DNA from 2 places in the Kitasatospora sp. NPDC088134 genome. Region 1 is predicted to be linked to the other one. Evidence: riboswitches for the same ligand, from Rfam matches in the RefSeq annotation. Region 1 holds a riboswitch; the other holds the start of a gene.
What was found. Region 1 has a riboswitch for cyclic di-AMP ahead of ACIOHG_RS03935 (transglycosylase family protein). Riboswitches for the same ligand answer to the same signal wherever they lie in the genome.
Positions count from the first base shown of each region.

Region 2: it holds a riboswitch for cyclic di-AMP, as region 1 does, so the genes downstream of both, ACIOHG_RS29920 (transglycosylase family protein) here and ACIOHG_RS03935 (transglycosylase family protein) in region 1, are expected to answer to the same signal.

Region 1 is NZ_JBIUTD010000002.1:77,882-85,317, forward strand. Features, by position in the region: gene ACIOHG_RS03915 (hypothetical protein) at 323-679, shown strand; gene ACIOHG_RS03920 (MazG family protein) at 729-1,727, shown strand; gene ACIOHG_RS03925 (SDR family NAD(P)-dependent oxidoreductase) at 1,817-2,239, opposite strand; gene ACIOHG_RS03930 (cytochrome P450) at 2,394-3,638, shown strand; cyclic di-AMP (ydaO/yuaA leader) riboswitch at 4,085-4,232, shown strand; gene ACIOHG_RS03935 (transglycosylase family protein) at 4,236-4,916, shown strand; gene eno (phosphopyruvate hydratase) at 5,145-6,431, shown strand; gene ACIOHG_RS03945 (septum formation initiator family protein) at 6,541-7,032, shown strand; partial or broken gene ACIOHG_RS03950 (DUF501 domain-containing protein) at 7,047-7,436, shown strand, end outside.
Region 2 is NZ_JBIUTD010000025.1:96,260-103,695, forward strand. Features, by position in the region: gene ACIOHG_RS29900 (glycoside hydrolase family 13 protein) at 1-584, shown strand, start outside; gene ACIOHG_RS29905 (LacI family DNA-binding transcriptional regulator) at 610-1,635, shown strand; gene ACIOHG_RS29910 (AMP-dependent synthetase/ligase) at 1,732-3,654, opposite strand; gene ACIOHG_RS29915 (hypothetical protein) at 3,781-3,969, opposite strand; gene ACIOHG_RS29920 (transglycosylase family protein) at 4,115-5,344, opposite strand; cyclic di-AMP (ydaO/yuaA leader) riboswitch at 5,329-5,502, opposite strand; gene ACIOHG_RS29925 (hypothetical protein) at 6,104-7,436, shown strand, end outside.

The DNA.
Region 1 (7,436 bases):
GTTCCCCAGTGGTCCCAGGGCCGGTCGTCGAACCCCCGGCGCGGCCCCGCGGTGTCCGGTGCGGCGAGCGGTCCCCTCCTGTCCGAGGGCGGGTGAGGAGGGTGCGTGCCAGCCCCCCTGGGGCTGGGGGAGCCGTGGGGCAGGCGGGGGTTTGACGACAGGACCCTAGGCCCGGCTCCCCGGCCGGGGCCGCCCTCCGGTGGCGGCCGGCGGGCTCGGCCGGTCGGGCGACCGGGCCCGCGTGGTGGGGCCGGGAAGCCGCCCGGGCCGGTGAGGCTGGGCACCTCTGCCCAGCCCTGCCGCCCCGGTTGCGAGGTTCCCCGTGGTCGACCGCCGTCCGTTCCTCCCGCGACTGCTGGGCGCGCTGTGCGCGGCCCTGCTCCTCCCGCTCGCCGCGGCGCCCGCAGTGCCCGCAGTGCCCGCAGTGACCTCCGCCCCGGCGGCGCCCGGCGTCACCGCCGCCGTCGCCGTCCACCGCCCGGCCGGTCCGGCCCCGGCAGCCGAACCGGTGGCGGCCGAACCGGTGGCGGCCGACCCGATGGCGGCCGACCCCGCTCCGGTGGCCGAACTCCCCGCCGCCGGCACCCCCGAGGTGCTCCCGATGGTCGGCCTGGCCGCGCTCGGAGTCCTGCTGGCCGGCCTGCTCGCCCTGCTCGCCCGGGCCCGCCGCCGGCCCTGAGCCCGGCACCAGGCCCGGGAGCCGACCGGGGTCGCGTAAGTTCGACCTCGTGGAGACTCCGAAGCTGACCCTGTTGACCACCACCCACCGCGTCGCCCCCGGCCTGCTCTCCTGGCCCGCCTGGGACGCGCTCCGCTCCGCGCCCGCCGTGCTGGTCGGCGCCGCCGACCACCCGCAGCTGCCCGCGCTGCGCGCGGCCGGGGTCGAGCCCCGGGTGATCGAGCGCGGCTCCGCGCCCGCGCTGGCCCGCGAACTGCTGGCGCAGGCCCCCGCGGTGTGGCTGGAGAGCCCGGACGGCGACCCGGGGCTGACCGACGCGCTGGCCCGGATCGCGGTGGAGGAGGCCGGCGAGCACCCGGAGATCGAGGTGCTGCCGGGCTCGTACGACCTGCCGGGCGCCCGGCTGCTGGACCTGGTCGCGGTGATGGACCGGCTGCGCTCGCCCGGCGGCTGCCCGTGGGACGCCGAGCAGACCCACGAGAGCCTGGTGAAGTACCTGGTCGAGGAGGCGTTCGAGCTGGTCGAGGCGATCGAGGAGGGCGACCGGCCCACCCTGCGCGAGGAGCTCGGCGACGTGCTGCTCCAGGTGTTCTTCCACTCCCGGATCGCCGAGGAGCACGCCGAGGACCCGTTCTCGATCGACGACGTGGCCGGCGACATCGTGGAGAAGCTGACGTACCGCCACCCGCACGTGTTCGGCGACGTGAGCGTGACCGGCTCGGCCGAGACCGAGGCCAACTGGGAGCAGCTGAAGGCGGCCGAGAAGCAGCGCGAATCGGTGCTGGACGGTGTCCCGGCGGGCCTGCCCGCGCTGGCGTACGCGGCGAAGCTGGTCTCCCGGGTGCGCCGGGCGGAGTTCACCGGCGTGCCGGACGCGGCGTACGCGCTGCCCGCCGAGCTCACCGCGGAGTCGGCGGGGGAGCTGCTGCTGGCGGTCGCCCAGCGTGCCCACGACCGGGGCGTGGACGTGGACGCGGCCCTGCGCGCGGCGGCCCGGCGCTACCGCGCGGCGGTCCGGGCGGCCGAGGGCCTGTCGGACGAGGACTGACGGGCCGGACCGACGGGGCTGACGGGCCGGACGAGGACTGACGGGCCGGACCGACGGGGCTGACGGGCCGGACGAGGACTGACGGGCCGTCAGCCCGCCAGCGGGACGTCCTGGACGGGGCGGCGCTGGAGCGGCACGACGACCTCGCCGATCGCCTCGCCGACCAGGGCGAGCAGTTCGGCCAGCGGGTCGAGGTGGCGGGGCAGGTCGGCGAGCTGGACGATCCGCTCGCCGTCCGGCCCGGTCACCGCGAACAGGTCGATCGGGCCGAGGTGCTTGGCGGCGGTGTCGACCAGCGCGGCGAGGTCCGCGGGGTGGTGGATGTCGCCGGAGACGCCGACCACCGGGCAGCCGGGGCGGTCGAGTTCGGCGGCGAGGTCCTCGGCGGCACCGGGTCGCAGGTCGGCGATGAGCAGACCGGCGGCGCCGGCGGCGGAGAACCGGCGGGCCAGGTCGACCCCCGAACCTCCGTCGAGCACCGCGATGACCACCACTGCACCGGCTACTCGCATGGTCTGCTCCCTTCACAGAGCGAACCCGTGGGCAGCCCGCACGCCACCCACTCTGGTTGTCGGAGGATCGTAGGCACGCCCCGACGCTCCGCAACAGGGATTACCCACCAGGTGACCAGACTCACGCGACGGCGCTTCCCGATACGGTCAAGACATGCCAGACCAGCCCCACGACACCCGCCCGCCACTCTTCACCTGGGAGTTCGCCGCCGACCCGTACCCGGCGTACGCCTGGCTGCGGGAACACGCGCCGGTGCACCGCACCACCCTGCCGAGCGGCGTCGACGCCTGGCTGGTCACCCGGTACGCGGACGCCCGGCAGGCGCTCGCCGACGCCCGGCTCTCCAAGAACCCTGCGCACCACAGCGAGCAGGCGCACCGCACCGGCCGGGTCGGCATCCCGGGGGAGCGGCAGGCCGACCTGATGACCCACCTGCTGAACATCGACCCGCCCGACCACACCCGGCTGCGCCGCCTGGTGTCGAAGGCGTTCACCCCGCGCCGGGTCGCCGAGTTCGAACCGCGGGTGCAGCAGCTCACCGACCGGCTGATCGACTCCTTCGCCGGGTGCGGCGAGGCCGACCTGATCCACGAGTTCGCCTTCCCGCTCCCCATCTACGCGATCTGCGACCTGCTCGGCGTGCCGGCCGAGGACCAGGACGACCTGCGCGACTGGGCCGGGATGATGATCCGGCACACCGGCGGGAAGCGCGGCGGGGTCGGCCGCGCGGTCAAGCAGATCCGCGGCTACCTGGCCGACCTGATCCACCGCAAGCGGGCCGACCTCGGCGACGACCTGATCTCCGGCCTGATCCGGGCGAGCGACCACGGCGAGCACCTGACCGAGAACGAGGCCGCGGCGATGGCCTTCATCCTGCTCTTCGCCGGGTTCGAGACCACCATCAACCTGATCGGCAACGGCATGTACGCGCTGCTGCGCGACCCGGGGCAGCGCACCCTGCTGCAGGAGTCGCTGGGGCGCGGCGAGTCCGCCCTGCTGGAGACCGGCGTCGAGGAACTGCTGCGCTACGACGGCCCGGTGGAGCTGGCCACCTGGCGGTTCGCCACCGCGCCGCTGCGGATCGGCGGGGTGGAGATCCCGGTCGGCGACCCGGTGCTGGTGGTGCTGGCCGCGGCGGACCGCGACCCGGCCCGGTTCGCCGCCGAGAACACCCTCGACCTGGCGCGTTCGGACAATCCGCACCTCGGTTTCGGCCACGGCATCCACTACTGCATCGGCGCCCCGCTGGCCCGACTGGAGGGGCAGCGGGCGATCGGCAGCCTACTGACCAGGCTTCCGGACCTCCGGCTGGCGGCCGATCCGGCCGAGCTGCGTTGGCGGGGCGGGCTGATCATGCGCGGGCTGCGCGACCTCCCGGTCTCCTTCACGCCCCGCTGACGCCGTTTCAGCGGCCGGAGGCCGCTGCCCCCTTGGGCCGACGGCGCGTCCGGCGGGGGCGCGTTCCACGCTCGGGCCACGGACAAACCCGGACATACGTGGATGGTTTGTGCACGAGAAGTGAGAGTGCGTAATTTCGGCGTGATTGCGGTGATATGAGCTTGTGATCCTCCGTCAGCTCTGCCTAGTCTCCGAACTGCCCGCAGCCGTGGGCCCCGAGCGCGGCACGCCGAGTCCTGTCCGCCGCGTCCCCGGGCCACCGAAACAGGTACCGGACAGGAGTGGGGGAACCAGTGTGAACGCCGTCGTCCCAACGGCTAGTGCCGCGTCAGGCAACCTTCGCCCGTCGCGACGCCCGGCACGCACTCTCGCCGCACCGGCCGAAAACCCAAGTACACCCAGTACGAGGGCTTCCGGCCGGCACGCCGAGAGCACGCACCGACCGCCGCTCCTTGACGGCAAAGGTTGCCTGACGCGGCACTAGGGGTGAAGCCGCCGGGGAGCGGACGCAGCCGCGTCCGGTCCCGCCGGCGGCCGGGCCAACCTCCCGGTCCGAACCCGACAGCTCACCCCGCAGGCGTGCGGAGAGGAAATCCCGTGCTGTTCTCCTCCAACGGTCGTCACCGCCGTAGTACCAAGGCCGAGAAGTTCGTCGCCGCCGCCGGCGTCGCTTCGATCGGCCTGGCCCTGCCCCTGCTCGCCGCCACCCAGGCGGCCGCCGCGCCGAACGACGTCTGGGACCGGGTGGCCCAGTGCGAGAGCGGCGGCGACTGGAGCATCAACACCGGAAACGGTTTCTACGGCGGCCTGCAGTTCACCTCCGCCACCTGGCGCTCCTTCGGCGGCGCCCAGTACGCGCCGCGCGCCGACCAGGCCGGCCGGGCCGAGCAGATCGCGGTGGCCGAGCGGGTGCTCGCCGCGCAGGGCCCCGGCGCCTGGCCGGTCTGCTCCAAGCGCGCCGGGCTCGCCCGGGGCGGCGCGCCCGCCGACACCGCCTCCCGCGGCCAGGAGCGCCCGGCCGCCCCGCAGCCGGCCAAGCCCGCCACGAAGCCCGCCGCCAAGCCCGCGAAGCCGGCCGCGCCCGCCCCCGCGCAGTCGCCCGCCCCGCAGGCCGCCCCCGCTGCCGGCGGCTACACCGTCCAGGACGGCGACACGCTCTCCGGGATCGCCGCCGCGCGGAACCTGGCCGGCGGCTGGGAGCACCTCTACACGGCGAACCGCGCGGTGATCGGCGCCGACCCCGACCTGATCGAGCCCGGACAGGTGCTCGCGCTCTGACCCCGCCGGGCCCCGGCCCGATGACCGGCTGACGCTCCGTCCACTCCGGGCGCGCGCCGCGCAGTTCGCGCCGCCCGGAGCGGCGGAGCGGTCGGCATTCAGGTGAACTACCGATGAGTAGCCGGGCCACACCGTGAGACGGGGCCCGGCCGGGCGTGGCCCCGGGGCGGTCTGCGGCTAGGCTCTGGTCGTAACGACCACACATCCGCTTCCGCTAGGAGATGCCTCGTGCCGTCCATTGATGTCGTCGTAGCCCGTGAGATCCTCGACTCCCGCGGCAACCCCACGGTCGAGGTCGAGGTCGGTCTCGACGACGGCAGCACCGGTCGCGCGGCCGTCCCGTCCGGCGCCTCCACCGGCGCCTTCGAGGCCCTGGAGCTCCGCGACGGCGACAAGAACCGCTACTTCGGCAAGGGCGTCGAGAAGGCCGTCCTCGCCGTGATCGAGCAGATCGGCCCCGAGCTGGTCGGCTACGACGCCACCGAGCAGCGCCTGATCGACCAGGCCATGCTCGACCTGGACGCCACCCCGGACAAGTCCTCGCTCGGCGCCAACGCCATCCTCGGCGTCTCGCTCGCCGTGGCGCACGCCGCCTCCGAGGCCAGCGACCTGCCGCTGTTCCGCTACCTGGGCGGCCCGAACGCCCACGTGCTGCCCGTCCCGATGATGAACATCCTCAACGGCGGCTCGCACGCGGACTCCAACGTCGACATCCAGGAGTTCATGATCGCCCCGATCGGCGCGGAGTCCTTCTCCGAGGCCGTCCGCTGGGGCGTCGAGGTCTACCACACGCTCAAGGGCGTGCTGAAGGAGCGCGGCCTCTCCACCGGCCTGGGCGACGAGGGCGGCTTCGCCCCCAACCTGGACTCCAACCGCGAGGCCCTCGATCTGATCACCGAGGCGATCAAGAAGGCCGGCTACACCCCGGGCAAGGACGTCGCGCTCGCCCTGGACGTCGCCGCCTCCGAGTTCTTCGAGGACGGCGCCTACCAGTTCGAGGGCAAGGCGCTCTCCTCCGCCGACCTGATCGCGTACTACGCCGAGCTGGTCGCCGACTACCCGCTGGTCTCCATCGAGGACCCGCTGGACGAGTCGGACTGGGACGGCTGGAAGGCCATCACCGACGCGATCGGCGACAAGGTCCAGCTGGTCGGCGACGACCTGTTCGTCACCAACCCGGAGCGCCTGCGCAAGGGCATCGAGACCGGCACCGCCAACGCGCTGCTGGTCAAGGTCAACCAGATCGGCTCGCTCACCGAGACCCTGGACGCCGTCGAGCTGGCCCAGCGCAACGGCTACCGCTGCATGATGTCGCACCGCTCCGGCGAGACCGAGGACGTCACCATCGCCGACCTCGCCGTCGCCACCAACTGCGGCCAGATCAAGACCGGCGCCCCGGCCCGCTCCGAGCGCGTCGCCAAGTACAACCAGCTGCTGCGCATCGAGGAGATCCTCGACGACGCCGCCGAGTACGCGGGCCGCTCCGCGTTCCCGCGGTTCCGCGCCGCGAACTGACGGGCGCAGCGAGGGCCGACGCACGGCCGAGCCTGTTGTGACCGGTGCCCCGGCTCCCACCGCGTAGGGTGGGAGCCGGGGCACCGGCATGCGCAGGAGGGGCGAGCAGATGGCCAAGTGGAGGATTCCCGGGTTGGCGGCGCGACCGCGCTTCACCAGCCGGGCCACCGTACTGCTGCTCGTGCTGTGCTCGCTGGTGGCGATACTCGCCTACCCGGCCCGCCAGTACATCGCCCAGCGCGGCGAGATCGCCCAGCAGCGCGCCAAGGCCGAGCACGCCCGCCAGCAGGTCGACGAGCTCCGCCGGGAGAAGGCCCGCTGGCAGGACCCGGAGTACGTCAAGGCACAGGCCCGGCAGCGGCTGCACTACGCGCTGCCCGGCGAGACCCCGTTCGTCTCGGTCGGCCCGCGGCCCGCCGGCGCCGCCGCCTCCTCGGCGGACGCCGCCGCCGGGCAGCCGAAGGCCCTGCGGCCCTGGTACACCACCCTCTGGGGGTCGGTGGACGCCGCCGACGCGGCCGACGCCGCCCCGCCCGCCCGCCCGCACCTGGCCGCCCGCCGAACGCCCCTGACGCCCCGCCACTTGCCCCCGTCCCCCTGACGAACAGACCCCTGATGAGCAACCAGAACCCTCCCGCGTCCGACGCCCCCGACGTGTCCGACCGCGACGTCGCCGCCATCGCCGCCCAGCTCGGCCGGGTGCCGCGCGGCCTGCGCGGCGTCGCCCACCGCTGCCCCTGCGGCAACCCGGACGTGGTGGAGACCGCGCCCCGGCTGCCCGACGGCACGCCCTTCCCGACGCTGTACTACCTGACCTGCCCCCGGGCCGCCTCGCTGATCGGCACCCTGGAGGCGGAGGGCGTGATGAAGGAGCAGACCGCCCGGCTCGCCGAGGACCCGGAACTCGCCGCCGCGTACCGGCGGGCGCACGAGGACTACATCGCCCGCCGGGACGCCATCGAGGTGCTGGAGGGCTTCCCGAGCGCCGGCGGCATGCCCGACCGG
Region 2 (7,436 bases), on a different contig from region 1:
TCGGCCTGCGCCGGGCCCGCGCCGCCACCCTGCTGATGCTCGCGCTGCCCGGCTCCGCCTACCTCTACCAGGGCGAGGAGCTCGGCCTGCCCGACGTCACCGACCTGCCCGACGAGGTCCGCCAGGACCCGTCGTTCTTCCGGCAGGCCGGCCAGGACGGCTACCGCGACGGCTGCCGGGTCCCGATCCCGTGGTCCGGCACCGAGGCCCCCTACGGCTTCGGCCCCAACCCCGGCGGCCCCAGCTGGCTGCCGCAGCCCGCCGAGTGGGCCGCGCTCTCGGTGGAGGTCCAGACCGGCGACCCGACCTCCACGCTGGAGCTGTACCGCTCCGCGCTCGCCGTCCGCCGCGCCCAGCCCGCGCTCGGCGCCGGCACCGGGGTCGAGTGGCTGCCCGCCCCCGAGGGCGTGCTGGCCTTCCGCCGCGAGTCCGCCGAGGGCTCCTTCGTCTGCACCGTGAACACCACCGGCGAGAGCGTCCGGATTCCCGCCCCCGGCCGTATGCTGCTCTCCTCCGCCGAGGCTGTCGCGGCGGAGGACGGCGTCGAACTCCCGGCCGACAGCACCGCATGGTGGGCGGTCTGACGTGGTTGCAATAGGCTCTGGGATCGTGACTACGGCGCGACTCTCCGACATCGCGGCGCAGGCGGGGGTCAGCGAAGCCACCGTCAGCCGCGTCCTCAACGGCAAGGCGGGTGTCTCCGCGACCACCCGGCAGACCGTGCTGGCCGCCCTGGACGTGCTCGGCTACGAGCGCCCCACCAGGCTGCGCCAGCGCAGCGCCGGGCTGATCGGCCTGATCACCCCGGAGCTGAGCAACCCGATCTTCCCGGCGCTGGCCCAGGTCATCGAGCAGGTGCTCAGCCGGCACGGCTACACGCCGGTGCTGTGCACCCAGACCCCGGGCGGCTCCACCGAGGACGAACTCGTCGAGATGCTGGTCGAACGCGGCGTCGCCGGCATCGTGTTCGTCTCCGGCCTGCACGCCGACACCACCGCCGACCACGACCGGTACGCCAAGCTGACCGGCCGTCAGGTCCCGTTCGTGCTGATCAACGGCTACAGCGAGAAGATCGCCGCGCCGTTCATCTCCCCGGACGACCGGGCCGCGATGTGGATGGCCGTCCAGCACCTGGTGGAACTCGGCCACGAGAACATCGGGCTGGCGGTCGGCCAGAAGCGGTACGTGCCGGTGCTGCGCAAGATCGAGGGCTTCACGGCCGCCGTGCAGCAGCTCACCGGGCGCACCGCCGAACAGGCCGAACAGCTGGTCCACCACACCCTGTTCAGCGTGGAGGGCGGGCACGCCGCCGCCCAGGCGCTGCTCGACAAGGGCTGCACGGCGATCGTCTGCGGCTCCGACATGATGGCGCTCGGCGCGATCCGGGCGGTCCGCCGGCGCGGGCTGTCGGTGCCGCAGGACGTCTCGGTGGTCGGCTTCGACGACTCCCCGTTGATAGCGTTCACCGAGCCGCCGCTGACCACCGTCCGCCAGCCGGTCGAGGCGATGGCCACCGCCGCCGTCGACGCCCTGCTGGAGGAGGTCGGCGGGAACCCGGCGCAGCGCTCCGAGTTCATGTTCCAGCCCGAGCTGGTGATGCGCGGCTCCACCGGCTCCGGCCCGCGCAACGGCTGACACCCCGTCGGCCGACACCCCGTCGGCCGGGGCTGCGACGGCCGGTGCTCCGACGACGGGCCCCCGGGAGGCAACTCCCGGGGGCCCGCGGCGCGTTCAGGCGTAGAGCTGCTCGATGTCGCGCCGGTAGGCGGTGGTGACGGCCTGTCGGCGGACCTTCAGCGACGGGGTGAGCAGGCCGCGCTCCTCGGTGAAGTCGCCCGCCACCACCCGCACCCGGCGGATCGACTCGGCCCGCGAGACGGTCGAGTTGACGGCCCGCACCGCCCCGGCGAGCGCCGTCAGCACCGCGTGGTGCACCGGGATCGCGCTGCCGATCTCCACCGGGTCCGGCCCGCCCGCCGGGACCTGCGGGCGCAGCTCCAGGAACTGCTCCACCGCCTCCGGGTCCAGGGTCAGCAGCGCGCCCACGTACGGGCGGCCGTTGCCGACCACCAGGGCCTGGCTGATCATCGGGTGGGCGCGCAGCCGGTCCTCCAGCGGGCCGGGGGAGACGTTCTTGCCGCCGGAGGTCACCAGGATCTCCTTCTTGCGGCCGGTGATGGTCAGGTAGCCGTCCTCGTCCAGCCGCCCCAGGTCCCCGGTGGCGAACCAGACCGGCCGGGCCGGTCGCGGCGCGCCCAACTCGTAGTAGCCGTCGAAGACCTGACTGCCGCTCAGGAACACCTCGCCGTCCTCGGCGACCCGCACCGCGCTGCCCGGCACCGGCGGGCCGACCGTGCCCGGCCGGGGCCGCAGCGGCGGGTTCACGGTGGACGGGCCGCTGGTCTCGGTCAGCCCGTAGCCCTCGTAGACCAGGACGCCCGCGCCCGCGAAGAACAGCAGCAGCTCCGGGTCGATCGAGGAGCCGCCGCTGATCGCGTACCGGACCTTGCCGCCCATCGCGGCCCGGACCCGCCGGTACACCAGCGCGTCGTACAGGCCGTGCGCGACCCGCAGCGCGAACGGGGCCGGCCGGCCCTCGCCGGCCAGCGCGGCCAGTTCGGCCCGGGCGTAGCGGACCGCGACGTCCGCGGCCCGGTCGAAGACCTTCACCGCGCCCTTGGCCTGCGCCTCGGCCCGCCCCAACTGGTGGATCTTCTCGAACAGGTAGGGCACCCCGGCCAGGAAGGTCGCGCCGAAGGAGGCCAGGTCGGGCCGGAGCTCGGCCGGCTTCAGGGACGGGCTGTGGCCGAGCCTGATCCGGCCGTACACGCAGGTGACCTGGAGCATCCGGCCCAGCACGTGGGCCAGCGGCAGGAACAGCAGGGTGCACGGCGGCTCCCCGGTGACCTCCGCGAACACCGGCTCCATCAGGGCGTGGCAATTGGCGGCCTCGGTCAGGAAGTTGGCGTGGGTGAGCAGGCAGCCCTTGGGGCGGCCGGTGGTGCCGGAGGTGTAGATCAGGGTGGCCTCGCTGTGCGGCCCCAGCGCCGCCCGGCGGCGCTCCAACTCGGCGGCGGGGACGGCCTTCCCGAGCTCGCCGAGCGCCCCGACCGCGTCCTCGTCCAGCCGCCACAGCGGCACCGTGCCGCCGGTCCGGGCGATCGCCACCGTCAGCACCTCGGCGGTCCCGGCGTCCTCCGCGACCGCCAGCACCGCCGCCGAGTCCCGGACGATCCACTCGGCCTGCTCGACCGAGGCGGTCGGGTAGACCGGCACCACGGCGGCGCCGGCCGCCCAGGCCGCGAAGTCCAGCAGCGTCCACTCGTACCTGGTCCGGGACATCAGCACCACCCGGTCGCCGGGCCGGACGCCCACCGCGACCAGTCCGCGGGCGGCCGCCGCGACCTCCTCGGCGAACTGCCGGGCCGTCAGGTGCTGCCAGCGGCCGCCGTCCTGACGCCGGGTCACCACCACGGCGTCCGGGGCCTGTTCGGCGTTGCGGAACGGCAGGTCGGCCAGGCTCCCGTGCGCGGGCGGCGGCACCAGCGGCCCGGTGCGGGCCTCGACCACCCGGCCGCCGGACCGTAACACCTCGACCGGGGCCCGGTCGCGCAGCTGCTCGTCGCGCCCGGCACGGGCGAGGGGGTGGGCCATGGCGGACTCCCTTGGGTGGGGGTGGGATCCGCCCAGGGTAGGTACTCGCCAGTAAACTTACTAGACGGTAAGTTCCTTGACAGTTCAGGATCTTGCGCCGTAATGCGGGGCCGCTCGCTGCGGGGCTCAGCCCTCCTCGACGGGCGCGGCGGGGCCGGTGAAGCGCTCGCCCCGGTGCGGGTCGCCGGTGCCGGCCCGGGTGGCCAGGTAGTCGCGGACGATCAGCTCGACCGCGTCCTGCGGGCTGCTCGCGCCGACCCGCATCATCACCTCCAGCGCGAGGTCCGCGTCGAGGGAGATGGTCAGCTTCGCCATGGGTGCGCTCCGGGGTCGGGCCGCCGCCGGACGGGGTTCGGGCCCGGCGGGTCGTCCGGCCGAGCATAGGCCGCTGCCCCCGGAGCCGACCAGGGTCTCCGGGGGCAGCGGTGCCGTGGGGGTGTCGTGCGCGTCCGACCGGGGGTCAGACGCGGCCGGCGAAGTCCGGCGCCCAGTTGGCGATCGTCTCGGTGCGGACGCCCGAGCGCGGGTTCGCGGCCTCGACGTACTTGCCGTCGCCGAGGTAGATGGCGACGTGGTAGACGCCGGAGTTGGAGCCGTTGTTGGACCAGAACAGCAGGTCGCCGGCCTGCAGGCTGCCCAGCGAGACCCGGGTCGCGTAGTCGGCCTGGTCGGCGGCGACCCGCGGCAGGCTGATGCCGGCCTGGCGGAACGCGGCCTGGGTCAGGCCGGAGCAGTCCCAGCCGCCGTTGCCGGTGCCGCCGTAGATGTACGCCTGGCCGAGCTTGCCGAGCGCGAAGTCGATCGCCGCGGCCTTGGAGCCGGTCGCCTTGACGGCGCTGCCGGTGGACGCCTTGGTCTCCTGCGCGGCGGGCTTCGCCGCGGTGGTGCCCGGGGCGGACTTGGCGCGGTTCCAGGACGAGGACGAGGACTTGGTGGCGGGCGCCGACTGCTCGGCCGGGGCCTCGGCGACGGCGACGTTGCCGAGGGCCAGCTGCTGGCCCGGGTAGATCATGTCCGGGCCCTCGGTGAGGACGGACCGGTTCAGGTCGTACAGCGCCTGCCAGCCGCCGTCCACGTGCTCGCGCTGGGCGATGGTGGACAGCCAGTCGCCGGCCTGCACGGTGTAGCTGCCGGCCGACTGCCGGGCCTGCTGGGTCTGCTGCTGGGCCTGCGGCTTGCTCTGGGTCCGGGCCTGCTGCCAGCCGGAACCCGACTTCGGGGTCTCGGACTTCGGGGCCTGCGGCTTCACGGCGTCGCCGGCGGACTTGGTGCTGCTCGGGGCGGAGGCGTCGACCTGCGGGGCGCCGCCGCCCTTGGTCAGGCCGGCCTGGATCGAGCACACCGGCCAGGCGCCGGGGCCCTGCGAGGCGAGCACCTTCTCGGCGACGGTGATCTGCTGGTCCTTGGAGGCCAGGTCGGCGCGCGAGGCGTACGCGGTGCCGCCGAACTCGGCCCAGGTGGAGGCGGTGAACTGCAGGCCGCCGTAGAAGCCGTTGCCGGTGTTGATCGACCAGTCGCCGCTGGACTCGCACTGCGCGACCTTGTCCCAGGTGGAGACCGAGGCGGCGGAGGCGGTGTTGGCGGTCAGGCAGGGGACGGTGAGACCGATGCCGACCACGCCGGTGGTCGCGATCAGGCGGCGGGCGCGCTTGGCGCTGATGGGCAGCATGAAGAAGCGTTCCTCTCCCACGCCTGCGAGGTGAGCTGTCGGATTCGGGCCGGAGTAGCCCGGCCGCGCGCCACCCGAAGGTGCGCACGGCTTCACCCCTAGCCCCGGACCGGTCGGTTGGACCGTCCCCGGGCGACTTACCTGGTTCCCCCGCCCCTGCCGCGGTGCGTTTCGCATGAGCCGACCCACCCGGCGGCAGGACTCGGCGTTCCGGGAGGGCTGGGTCCGTGTGTCCACGAACGTGGGCAGGAGATTAAGCAGGTGGAAAGGGAATTCGCAAATGCCTGTGACGGGCGTCACGGCGCGCGGAATTCACGATCAAGGAATTTCCGCCGAACTCGCTTGCCCGTGAAGGGAGGTGGCCGGGCGTCAGGCAATTGGTGATCTTGTGCCCGTTTTGAGGGAGTATGAGAATCGGTGGGTGGATATTCGGTTTCGATGCGGTTTGCGCTCGCGGGTTCGGGTGCTTCGTCCGCTTTGCCCGGCGTGACCGGCGCGACCGGCGCGACCGGCGCCGCCGGGGCGGTCCGGCCGAGGACGTCCGAATTCCGCCCCCGCATTTCCGCGCGCCCGAATGCGCCCCGGGCGCGCCGTCGTCCGCGCCGTCGCCCGCCCGGCGCCGCCATCGCCCGGCCGCCCGGACCCGGGCGCCGAACGGGTGACTGACGGTACGTCAGGATGCTTAAGCGAAACGGAAGACGCCGCTTCCCGGTCGGTCTTCTGCCTATGCTGCGAACGAGTGGGGTTCGGAGTTCCCTGCGCCCCGGGAGGGCGGCCATCGTGGACCAGCGCGACAACGAACAGCCGGCGGCCGGCCGGCACCGGCGGCCGGTGGTCGAGCGGCGGCGGATGCTCACCTGGCTGGCGGTCGGGACGGTGACGGCGGTCGGCGGGGGAGCGGTGCTGCGGCAGTCGCTCGCCGGGGCCGACGAGACCGCGGCCGGCCCGCCCCGTCCCAGTGCCCCGCCGACGGGCCACCGGCACGGCACCGCCGCCCCGCCGCCCGCCTCCGCGAGCCCGCAGCCCTCCGAACCGCCCCCGCCGGTCGACGAGGGCGGCCGCAAGTGGTCCGACCCCAAGGGCTGGGGCGGCCGGCTCCCGGCCCCGGGCAGCGCGGTGCGGATCACCGACAAAGTGCTGCTCGACACCGACGCCCAGATCGGCTCGCTGCTGATCGAGGCCACCGGCTCGCTGGTGTTCGCCAAGGACCACTCGCTCACCCTGGCCAGCTCCGGCAACGTCGAGGTGCGCGGCACCCTGGCGCTCGCCCCAGACGACGCCCACACCCACACCCTGCGCTTCCCGGACGTCGACGAACGCCGGTTCAAGGGCGGCGGCATGACGGTCGTCGACGGCGACACCGGCCTGTGGGTCACCGGCCGCGGCTACCTGCGGCTGGACGGCGCCCCCCGCACCGCCTGGGTCCGGGCCGCCGCCGACCTGCGGGCCGGCGACGTCACGATCAAGCTGGCCGCCGCCCCCACCGGCTGGCAGCCCGGCGACGAACTCACCGTCACCCCCACCGCCGCGCCCGACCAGGACGACTTCTCCACCTCCTACGACCTGGTGACGGTCCAGCGGGTGGACGGCGCCACCGTCACGCTCACCGCCCCGCTGCAGCACGCCCACCCCCGGGTCGCGGTCGGCGGCGGCCCGGTCTTCGGTGCCGAGGTGCTCAACCTGACCCGCAACGTCCGGGTCGAGGGCACCGAGCAGGGCCGGGCGCACGTCCACCTCACCTCGAACCGGCACGCCGACGTCCGGCACACCGCGATCCGCTGGATGGGCCCGCGCGCGAACGGCAAGGACAGCTGGAACGGCAAGCCCGTCACCGAGCCGGTGCTCGGCCGCTACGGGCTGCACTTCCACATGCTGCTGGACACCTCGCGCGGCACCGTGGTCGAGGGCGTGGTGGTCCGCGACACCGGCAGCCACGCCTTCGTGCCGCACGCCGCGCACGGCATCACCTTCCGCGGCTGCATCTCCCACCAGACCTGGGAGGACGCCTACTGGTGGGACGGCCCGATCGACACCCGCACCCCGCAGGGCCCCTCGAACGACATCGTCTACGAGGGCTGCGTCGCCTCCCGCACCGTCTACGAGCCCAACCCGC